One region of the Sutcliffiella sp. NC1 genome, then DNA from elsewhere that is predicted to be linked to it. Evidence: predicted binding sites of a transcription regulator. Region 1 holds the regulator's gene; the other holds the start of a gene.

The links. The regulator Rex, encoded in region 1, represses fermentation and respiration genes when NADH is low (regulators of the CRP and FNR family bind a similar motif). The targets are predictions, from matches to a motif close to TTGTGAAATATTTCACAA.
Region 2: a site for Rex is predicted at 2,808-2,825, ahead of pflB (formate C-acetyltransferase). Genes of this name have one in related genera too.

What each region holds. Positions count from the first base shown of each region.
Region 1 is NZ_CP115153.1:265,053-270,323, reverse strand. Features, by position in the region: gene groES (co-chaperone GroES) at 1-162, opposite strand, end outside; gene O1A01_RS01490 (CPBP family intramembrane glutamic endopeptidase) at 493-1,233, shown strand; gene O1A01_RS01485 (YdiK family protein) at 1,258-1,461, shown strand; gene tatC (twin-arginine translocase subunit TatC) at 1,507-2,265, opposite strand; gene O1A01_RS01475 (twin-arginine translocase TatA/TatE family subunit) at 2,283-2,459, opposite strand; gene O1A01_RS01470 (redox-sensing transcriptional repressor Rex) at 2,500-3,138, opposite strand; gene O1A01_RS01465 (ABC-F family ATP-binding cassette domain-containing protein) at 3,281-5,203, shown strand.
Region 2 is NZ_CP115153.1:3,225,087-3,230,357, forward strand. Features, by position in the region: gene O1A01_RS16830 (esterase/lipase family protein) at 1-503, shown strand, start outside; gene O1A01_RS16835 (NUDIX hydrolase) at 766-1,215, opposite strand; gene O1A01_RS16840 (NarK family nitrate/nitrite MFS transporter) at 1,343-2,629, opposite strand; gene pflB (formate C-acetyltransferase) at 2,859-5,090, shown strand; gene pflA (pyruvate formate-lyase-activating protein) at 5,156-5,271, shown strand, end outside.

The DNA of each region.
Region 1 (5,271 bases):
AACACGCTCTCCGCTTTCTAGTACACGACCTGAACCAACAGCTACTACTTTACCTTCTTGCGGTTTCTCTTTTGCAGAGTCTGGTAATACAATACCACTAGCAGTTTTTTCTTCTGACTGTACTAGTTCAATAATAATGCGATCACCGATTGGCTTTAACAAGTGAAACGACCTCCTCAAAATTATATGTAAGTATTTTTTTATTAGCACTCTAAACACTCGAGTGCTAACACAATTAATATATTAATGAATTAGTGATATTTTTGCAAGTATTTAGTTTATATTTTTTGCACATTTTTTACTTCTTTTTGTACAAAAATGATCTAACATTACGTAACACCTTTTCCATTATCTCACAATCATTTAATATTTAACCATTGTTTTTAATTATATGGATTAATTGATAAAATACAGCTGAGAATAAACTATATCTTTTTATTAGAAAACAGTTTATATGGTACAATACGTAGGAACAATTAGATAGAGGAGATTATGATGACATCAACCTATTGGAAAGTAATTATCGCCTATATTATTATGCAATTTTCTGCACTAGTTGGTATTCCACTTCTCGTTGAACTAGGAATCGGGAACGAGCTTGATTATGATGCACGAATGACATTACTTTTTAGTTATTGGACGACAATCAGCTTCACACTCGGCTTACTTATTATCCTCTGGCTGCTTCGAAAGGATTTCCAGGAAAAAGATCTACGCGGACCACAATCATCCATTTTCCAAACGATTATTTGGTCTATATTAGGTTTTTGGGTGGCTCTTTTCGGACAAGGAATAGCAGCGATGGTTCAACAGCAATTATTCGGAATAGAACCAGGCAGTGAGAATACTCAACAAATTATGGAGTTTATTAGTTCTTCTGCGGCAATTATTTTTGCGGTAGCTATTGCAGGGCCTATTTTAGAAGAAATTATCTTCCGAAAAATCATTTTCGGCGTACTATATAAGAAGTACAATTTTGCAGTAGGCTTAATTGTTAGTTCTTTATTATTTGCAGTTGTTCATCAAGAATTTGAACATCTACTTATATACTTTGTCATGGGAGCTATTTTTGCATTCCTATATGTAAAAACGAACCGAATAATTGTCCCAATTATCGCTCATGTTTCGATGAATTCCTTTGTCGTTCTAGTGCAACAAATTTTTCGTGAAGATATTGAGCGTCAACTTGAAAAACTAGAGCAAATGCAAAGCTTCATATACTTGTTTTTATAGAAGAGATAACGGAGGATATAATTTATGCGCATTACCCCATTAAGAATGGTTGTATTTTATTCCATTATGGGAATTTTATTTCTCTACCTTGCCGTCGTAACAAAAGGTGAAACGATTTGGCAATTTCACACCATTCTTTTTATGTTAATTGCAACTTTTGATTTTGGAGTGGCAATCCGGGCCTACCTTTTACACGGAAAAATTAAAGAGATGAAGAAGCAAAAATAATATTATTTTTCCTATTAGAAAAAGCAATCCCGAGGGATTGCTTTTTTAATCTTTATTCATATTTTCTAATTCCATTTTTGTTTCGGCTAATTTAGCTTTACGATACGCAATTCTAGAAATGATAATACTAATTTCGTATAAAATAAATAACGGCACAGTTACCATTAAATGTGACAACAATTCTGGTGGAGTGATAAAAGCCGCAACTACTAAAAGTATAAAATAGGCTATTTTACGGAACTTCACAAAAAATTGTGGTGTCACTATACCTAATCTAGTTAAAAACATAACGACTACAGGTAGCTGAAATAAAACTCCAAATGGAACCGTTAATTGAAATAGAAATTGAAAGTATTCATTAATGCCAATTACTTGATTAATTTCTAAGCGATTGGCAAGACCCATCATAAAAGAAACTACAAATGGAAACAAAACAAAGTAGGAAAATGCTAATCCACTTAAAAATAAAATTAAAGAAATTGGAATGTAGCTAAGTGTTACTCTACGTTCTTTCTCATATAAGCCTGGGCTAATAAAGGACCAAAGCTGATAAAAAGCAACAGGAAACGTAATAATGAACGCAATTAAAAAGGCAAACTGCATAAATACCTTAATAGGATCTGTTAAGCGAAAAGCGTTCATCGTTAAATCTCTTGCTTGCTCTGTATGTTGTAAATAGACAATAATCGGCTCTGCAAGAAAGAACCCACCAATAACGGAGGCCATAAAAAGGGAACCTACTATAATTAATCGCTTGCGCAGTTCTCCTATATGGTCATAGACCGACATTTCCTTATCTGTCATATATGTTCATCCTTACATTACTTCTTGTCTTCTTTTTTTATATCATCATCGTCATCGGCTAAACCTTTAGTAGCCTTTTTGAACTCACGTAGCGTATTTCCGGCTGCTTTCCCGAGTTCTGGCAACTTTTTCGGACCGAATATTAATAGTGCTGCAAATACAATTAATAGAATGCTTCCTGGACCTAATGGCATTCTTGTCACCTCCTCGAAATATACTTATTCTACTACTATTTTACTCAGTTGGATAGTGTTTTAGAAAATATACTAATGATTGTAATTCTACCGCTAAATCGATGTGATGAATACGTACAGTGTCTGGTACATTTATTCGCGCAGGTGTAAAGTTTAATATTCCCTTAATTCCCTTAGCGACTAGGCGATCTGTAATAGGTTGCGCAACATGAGCTGGTACTGTTAATATTGCAACTGTTACATCGTCAGGAAGCTCCATCTCTAAATCATCTAAATTGCGTACGGGAACACCTCCAATTTCTGTGCCAATCTTCGTTTCATCTACATCAAAAGCAACAGTTATCTTCGTGTTATTATTTTTTGAAAAATTGTAGTGAAGGAAAGCGGTTCCTAAATTCCCCACACCTATTAGACTAACATATGTTAATTCATCTTGGTCTAACGTTTTTCTAAAAAAAGTTAACAAATATTGAACATTATATCCGTACCCTTTTTTCCCTAACGCTCCAAAATAGCTAAAATCACGGCGAATCGTCGCTGAATCAACTTTTACCGCTTCACTTAACTCAGAAGAAGAAACTCTTTGTTTACCGGATGCATAAAGATTTTTTAAAAATCGATAATACAAAGGTAATCGTTTTGCAGTTGCTTGTGGTATTTTTAGTTGTTCGTTACTCATCCTATTCCCCCATTTACAATCCTACTTACTCTCTATTTTTTCCAATTACATTGAACGTAAACGATTTCATTCTTTTACCCTATCGCTTGCTTGAACAATTAGTAGAAGAGCGATAAACTAAGTTTAATATAGAGGTGAAAAAATGATTATTTTACAAGTAAATCAACTACATAAATATTTTGGTGCTGAACTTATTTTATCGAATATAAAGCTAGAAGTACAATCACGAGACAGAATCGCACTAGTTGGTAGAAACGGTGCTGGTAAATCAACACTTTTAAAAATAATTTCTAATCAACTCTCTTATGATAGCGGTGAAATTATTAAACCGAAGAATGTTACGATCGGTTACCTTGCACAGCATACCGGATTAGACTCAAGCCGCTCCATTTGGGAAGAATTTCTTTCTGTTTTTTCTCATCTCAAACAAATGGAAAGACAAATGAGAGACTTAGAAGAGAAAATGGCAGATCCTACACGTTTTTCTTCAGATGAAGAGTATGCCAAATTATTAAAAGAATATGATTCCCTACAAGAATCGTATAAACAACAAGGTGGCTTCCAATACGAAGCAGATATTCGGTCCATTCTTCACGGACTAAACTTTGCTACCTTTGATTATACCACACCAATTACCAGTTTGAGTGGTGGACAAAAAACAAGATTAGCTCTTGGTAAGTTACTATTAACGAAGCCAGATTTACTTATTTTAGACGAACCGACGAACCATTTAGATATAGAGACGTTAACGTGGCTAGAATCCTACTTACAAAGTTATCCTGGTGCCCTATTAATCGTTTCCCACGACCGTTATTTCCTAGACAAAGTAGTTTCTATCGTTTACGAAATATCTCGAAATGAATCCACTAAATTCATTGGAAACTACAGTAAATACTTACAACGAAAAGCAGAACAATACGAACGAGAAATGAAAATGTTTGAAAAGCAACAAGATGAAATTTCCAAGCTTAAAGATTTTGTTCAACGTAATATTGCAAGAGCGTCTACAACGAAACGGGCACAAAGTAGACAAAAGCAGTTAGATCGAATGCAGTTAATGCAGCGACCGAAAGGCGATGAAAAATCGGCCTCCTTCTCTTTTGAAATCGATAGGCAAAGCGGTAATGATGTGTTAAAAGTAGAAAACTTAACATTTTCATATGAAAATAAGCCTATCTTCGAAAATATAAACCTTTCGCTTCATCGTGGTGATAGTGTTGCGTTAGTTGGACCTAATGGCGTTGGGAAAACTACATTGTTAAAATTGCTTGTGGAGAAACTCCCTAAACAAATTGGAAAAATTCAATTTGGAGCGAATGTTTCTATTAGTTATTATGACCAACAACAAGCAGAATTACATTCCAACAAACGGGTTCTGGACGAGTTATGGGATGATTATCCTCATTTAGTAGAGAAAGAAATTCGAACTGTCTTAGGAAATTTCTTGTTTAGTGGTGATGATGTTTTAAAACCTGTTAACAGTTTAAGTGGGGGAGAAAAAGCACGTCTTGCATTATCAAAAATGATGTTGCAAAAGTCAAACGTACTTATTTTAGACGAACCGACGAACCATCTAGACCTTGATAGCAAACAAGTATTGGAAAATGCATTAATGGATTATCCAGGCACTATACTTTTCGTATCACATGACCGTTACTTTATTAACCGGATTGCCACAAAAGTAATCGAACTATCTTCTCAGAATGCTGTAGAGTTTTTAGGTGACTATGATTACTTCGTGCAAAAGAAGTTTGAGATAGAAGAACTTAATAAGTTATCCACAGACTCTTCTACTGAAAAACAGAAAGAAAAACCTCAAGAAAAATTAAGCTATGAACAGGAAAAAGAATTAAAAAGAAAAGAGCGACAGCGAAAACGTCGTATTGAAGAAATTGAGGAAGAAATAGAAGTACTGGAGTTACAACTAGAAGAAAATGAAAAGCTTTTATGCAAACCTGAAATTTACCAAAATCACGAAAAAGTACACCAATTAAATATAGAGAACGAAGAAGCTAACAATAAACTGCTTACTTTAATGGAAGAGTGGGAAGAACTGAACAGCTAAAGGATGCGAATTTTCGCATCCTTTCTATATTTTCTATCCACAAAAAGTAAACAATCCACATACTTATT
Region 2 (5,271 bases), 2.0 Mb from region 1:
ATTTATCATTGGATTGGCTAAGTGACCAAAAACATCAACAATTACAAGTAGTAAGCCCTTCCGGCTATATATATAGTAACTTTGCAATTTATGAAAATGACAATATTTTTAAAGGAGCATATCATCACACCGTTACGATCAATCAACCTGAAGCTGGAAAGTGGACAGTTCTTGCTAACGAAACAAAGGCAGCTTATTTAATGAATGTCTCCATCGACAGTAACATTAATGATAGCCTAACATTTGATTACGAAAACTTACAGGTTAGTAGAGGAAAAAATATTAAAGCACTAGAAATGACAGTCCACCTTAATAATAATGGAATACAAACTACACGTACGAAAAAACAAATGGCACAAAAGGAAAAACTACCTATTACCCTTTCAAAAGCAGGTGTTTACAACATAACGATTGATTTTAAAGGAAAAACTGCTAATGGAGATGACTTTGAGAGAACGGTAGTAAAATCTGTATTTGTAGATGAAAAAGGAAATGTTTATTAAATAACGGGGCTGTCCTAAAAGTCAGTAGAATCTGACTTTTAGGACCTTTTTTGTTCGTTACCCTCATAAGTATTCTTAAATTTTCATGAGCTGTACGTACAAATTTTTGATTATGTGTAGTTTGTATAGAATGTAGTTTAGCCCAATCAAAAATACTATGTATAATGATTCTACCTTCTGTATGAAATCCTTACATGAAAAACAATGGAAAAACGAATTGATTCTACACTGTTTTGAGGTTTATTGGACAGCCTCCCTATGCTCATAAAACATATTTAGTTAAAAAATGCTTCGTTTCTTCATGCGCTATTATATCGACTATGTTTTCTTTAGAAACCCATCGACAGCTTTTTATTTCTGTATCAATTGGTGTAAACACGTCATTATTACCCGTATACACGACATGAAACAATGTCGTGCTCTGACCTTTGTAACCAATCTTTTCTTGAATAGAAGTTGGAAAAGTAAACTGAATCTTCGCATCATATTGTGATACAATTTCCCATTCGGCAGATCCAGTTTCTTCTTTTAACTCTCTAATAAGCGCCTGTTGTAGTGATTCATCTTCACTTTTGACGCCACCTTTTGGTATATCCCACTCAGCAGTAGTGTTAATTTTATTTCCATTTTTATCATGCCATTTAACTTTTTCTACTAGTAAAATATCGCCATTTTCTCTTTTCGCTATCGCCCCTACAGCTTGTCTAAACAAAAATACCCCTCCTTTCCTTTATTTTACTAAATTTACAGCTCAGAATTCGACTAAAATTACTTTTAACGTTAAAAAGGAAGTTCTTCACGTATGTAAAGAACTCCCTTCCATCTCTTTTATGTCTTAATTAGCATTTTACTTCTGCGTTTTTACGGTTATAGTAATAAATATTTAATAGAATAGAAATTGCGTAAAAAGCGATAAAGAAATATAACGCAGTAGCTGGTGTTCCTGACGTAGCCATTGACCAACCGAACAATTTTGGAATAAAGAATGATCCATAAGCTGCAAATGCTGCAGTAAATCCAAGAACTGGCGCTGCTTCTTTTGCTGGGAAAATGATAGGTATCATCTGGAACGTAGAACCAGAACCTATACCTGCTGCAATGAATAATAGTAAAAACGAAAGTAAGAAACCAGTGAAAAATTGTTGTCCAAGGAAGTAAATAACTAGCAATGCCCCTATAGACATCGTGATTAGAACAAATGTTGTTACTTTTGCTCCTCCAAACTTATCTGATAACCAACCACCAACCGGTCTAAACGACGCGGCTAAAAATGCTCCTAAAAAGGCTAAACCAACATATTGTGGGAACGTACTTTTTAGTAATAGTGGAAATGCTGCTGAGTACCCAATAAATGAACCGAATGTCGCAACATATAACCAAGTCATGATCCACGTATGCTTTCTTTTCACAATAACAAATTGTTCTGCTACAGATTGTTTCGTATTAGGTAAGTTATCCATTCCAAAATACGCAACAATCGTCATAATTATAATAGGTAATACCCAAACGAACGCTGCATTTTGTAACCAAACTTGTGATCCATCCGGTAACACTTGACCTTCTCCACCGATAAATGAGAAAGTTCCGATCGTAATAACTAATGGAGTAACAAACTGTACAACTGATACCCCCATATTTCCGAGTCCACCGTTAATACCTAACGCTGTTCCTTTTTCTTTTTTAGGGTAGAAAAAGCTAATATTCGCTAAAGAAGAAGAGAAATTACCTCCCCCTAAACCACAAAGAGCTGCAAGAATTAGCATAACCGAATATGGTGTATCTGGGTTTTGAACAGCAAATCCGATACCAATGGCTGGGATAGCTAATACACCTGTAGAAAATACAACCCAGTTTCGCCCGCCGAACTTTCCAACAGCGAATGTATAAATAAATCGTAACGATGCCCCAATTAATCCTGGAATGGCTGCTAGCGTAAATAATTGCTCATCTGTATACTGAAACCCTATATCATTTAACCGAACTGCAACTACTGACCACATCTGCCAAATAACAAACGCTAATAATAATGTAAAAACAGATATCCAAAGGTTACGCCTTGCATGTCGCTTCCCTTCTCTTTCCCAAAAATCTTTATTTTCTGGGTTCCATTCTGTTATACGTGCCATTTTTCATTCCTCCAATTAATCTTTAACTTTTCTTTCTATGGGCACATCATACATCTTCAAGCTAATACTAAAATGTGAACTTTATCACACTTTCAAATTTTAGTAATAAATTTTTTACAAATTCGTGTCATGTGATAAATATCACACCTTTTCCTGAATGTTCCTTGTTATATTTAAATTGTTAAAAACATCACAAACTCAATTAACCTTTTTAAAGGAGTTGGAAATCATGAACTATCCTCAAAATTTCCGCAAAGGAAACTGGAATAAAGAAATTGATGTAAGAGATTTTATCCAACAAAACTTTTTACCTTATGATGGAGATGAAACGTTTTTAGCACAGGCTACAGAACGTACAGAGAGCTTATGGAAGAAAGTAATGGAACTTACGAAAGAAGAACGTGAAAGAGGCGGTGTATACAATTTAGATACAGAGATCGTATCTACTATCACTTCTCACGGCCCAGCTTATTTAGATAAAGATAGTGAAACAATTGTTGGCTTCCAAACAGATGAAGCATTCAAGCGATCTTTACAACCTTATGGCGGTATAAGAATGGCAGCAACTGCCTTAGAGTCATACGGATACGAAATTGATAAGGAAGTAGATAATTTCTTCACCAAACATCGAAAAACACATAACCAAGGTGTATTCGATGCCTATACAGATGAAATGAAAGTAGCTAGAAAAGTAGGAATTATTACTGGTTTACCAGATGCTTACGGTCGCGGAAGAATTATTGGAGACTATCGTAGAGTTGCACTTTATGGAATAGACTTCCTTATTGAAGATAAGAAAAAAGATTTAAAAGACACAGGCTCTAGAATGACGGAAGATATTATCCGTTTAAGAGAAGAAATTTCTGAACAGATTCGTGCACTGCAAGAACTAAAGGAACTTGCAAGTATTTATGGATATGATATTTCGGAGCCAGCTCAAACAGCTAAAGAGGCTTTTCAATGGCTATACTTCGGATATTTAGCAGCTATTAAAGAACAAAATGGAGCAGCAATGAGCCTAGGTCGAGTATCTACTTTCTTAGATATTTATATTGAAAATGATATTCGCGAAGGTAGATTAACAGAAGAAGAAGCTCAAGAACTAGTAGATCATTTCGTTATGAAGTTACGTTTAGTGAAGTTTGCTAGAACGCCAGAATACAATGACTTATTTAGTGGAGATCCAACGTGGGTTACTGAGTCTATCGGTGGTATTGGATTAGACGGCAGACCGCTTGTTACAAAGTCATCCTTCCGTTTTATTCACACATTAACGAACTTAGGTCCTGCTCCAGAGCCTAACTTAACGATTCTTTGGTCTACACAACTACCTGAAAACTTTAAGCGTTTTTGTTCTAACATGTCTATTAAAACAAGCTCTATTCAATACGAAAATGATGATTTAATGAGACTTGAATATGGTGACGATTACGGCATCGCTTGTTGTGTATCTGCAATGAGAATTGGTAAGCAAATGCAGTTCTTCGGAGCTAGAGCGAACTTAGCAAAAGCTTTACTATACGCTATTAACGGTGGCGTAGATGAAAAAGCAAAAATACAAGTTGCACCGAAGTTTGAGAAAATACAAGGCGAGTATTTAGATTACAACGAAGTAATGTCTAAATATGATCAAGTGCTCGATTGGTTAGCAGAACTTTACATTAATACGTTAAATATCATTCATTACATGCATGATAAATACAACTATGAAAGAATTGAAATGGCGCTGCATGATAAAGACGTTTTACGTACAATGGCTACTGGTATTGCTGGTTTATCCGTCGTTGCTGACTCGTTAAGTGCTATTAAACATTCTAAAGTTAAAGTAATTCGTGATGAAAATGGCATTGCTGTTGATTATGTAGTAGAAGGAGATTATCCTCAATACGGTAACAACGACGAGAGAGTTGACTCTATCGCGGTAGAAGTTGTGAAGAGCTTTATGAAAAAGTTAAAGAAACATGAGACGTACCGTAATTCAATGACAACGATGTCAATCTTAACGATTACTTCTAACGTAGTGTACGGGAAGAAAACTGGGAATACTCCGGACGGTCGTCGAGATGGCGAGCCATTCGCACCAGGGGCTAACCCATTACATGGTCGTGATAAGAAAGGAGCCCTTGCTTCTTTAAATTCTGTATCCAAACTCCCTTACCATCACGCATTAGACGGTATATCTAACACGTTCTCTATCGTTCCGAAAGCGTTAGGGAAAGAAGAAGATACTCAAATTACTAACTTAGTAGCTATTCTTGATGGCTATGCAGACAAAAAAGGGCACCACTTAAATATTAACGTATTTGATCGCGAAACTTTACTAGATGCAATGGAACATCCAGAATTGTATCCACAGTTAACCATTCGTGTATCAGGTTATGCCGTTAACTTTATTAAACTAACAAGAGAACAGCAATTAGACGTTATTAATCGTACATTCCATGAGTCATTAGGTTCTTAAGCCTTTCTTTTTGAAAGGCTTCCCCCTCTTTGCTGTTCCTTAAAATAGAAAGAAGGTATTCAATTATGCAAGGTTATATACACTCTATCGAAACGTCCGGCATGGTAGACGGTCCAGGTATTCGTTACGTTATTTTCACTCAAGGCTGTTTGTTAAGGTGTCAATTTTGCCATAACCCGGA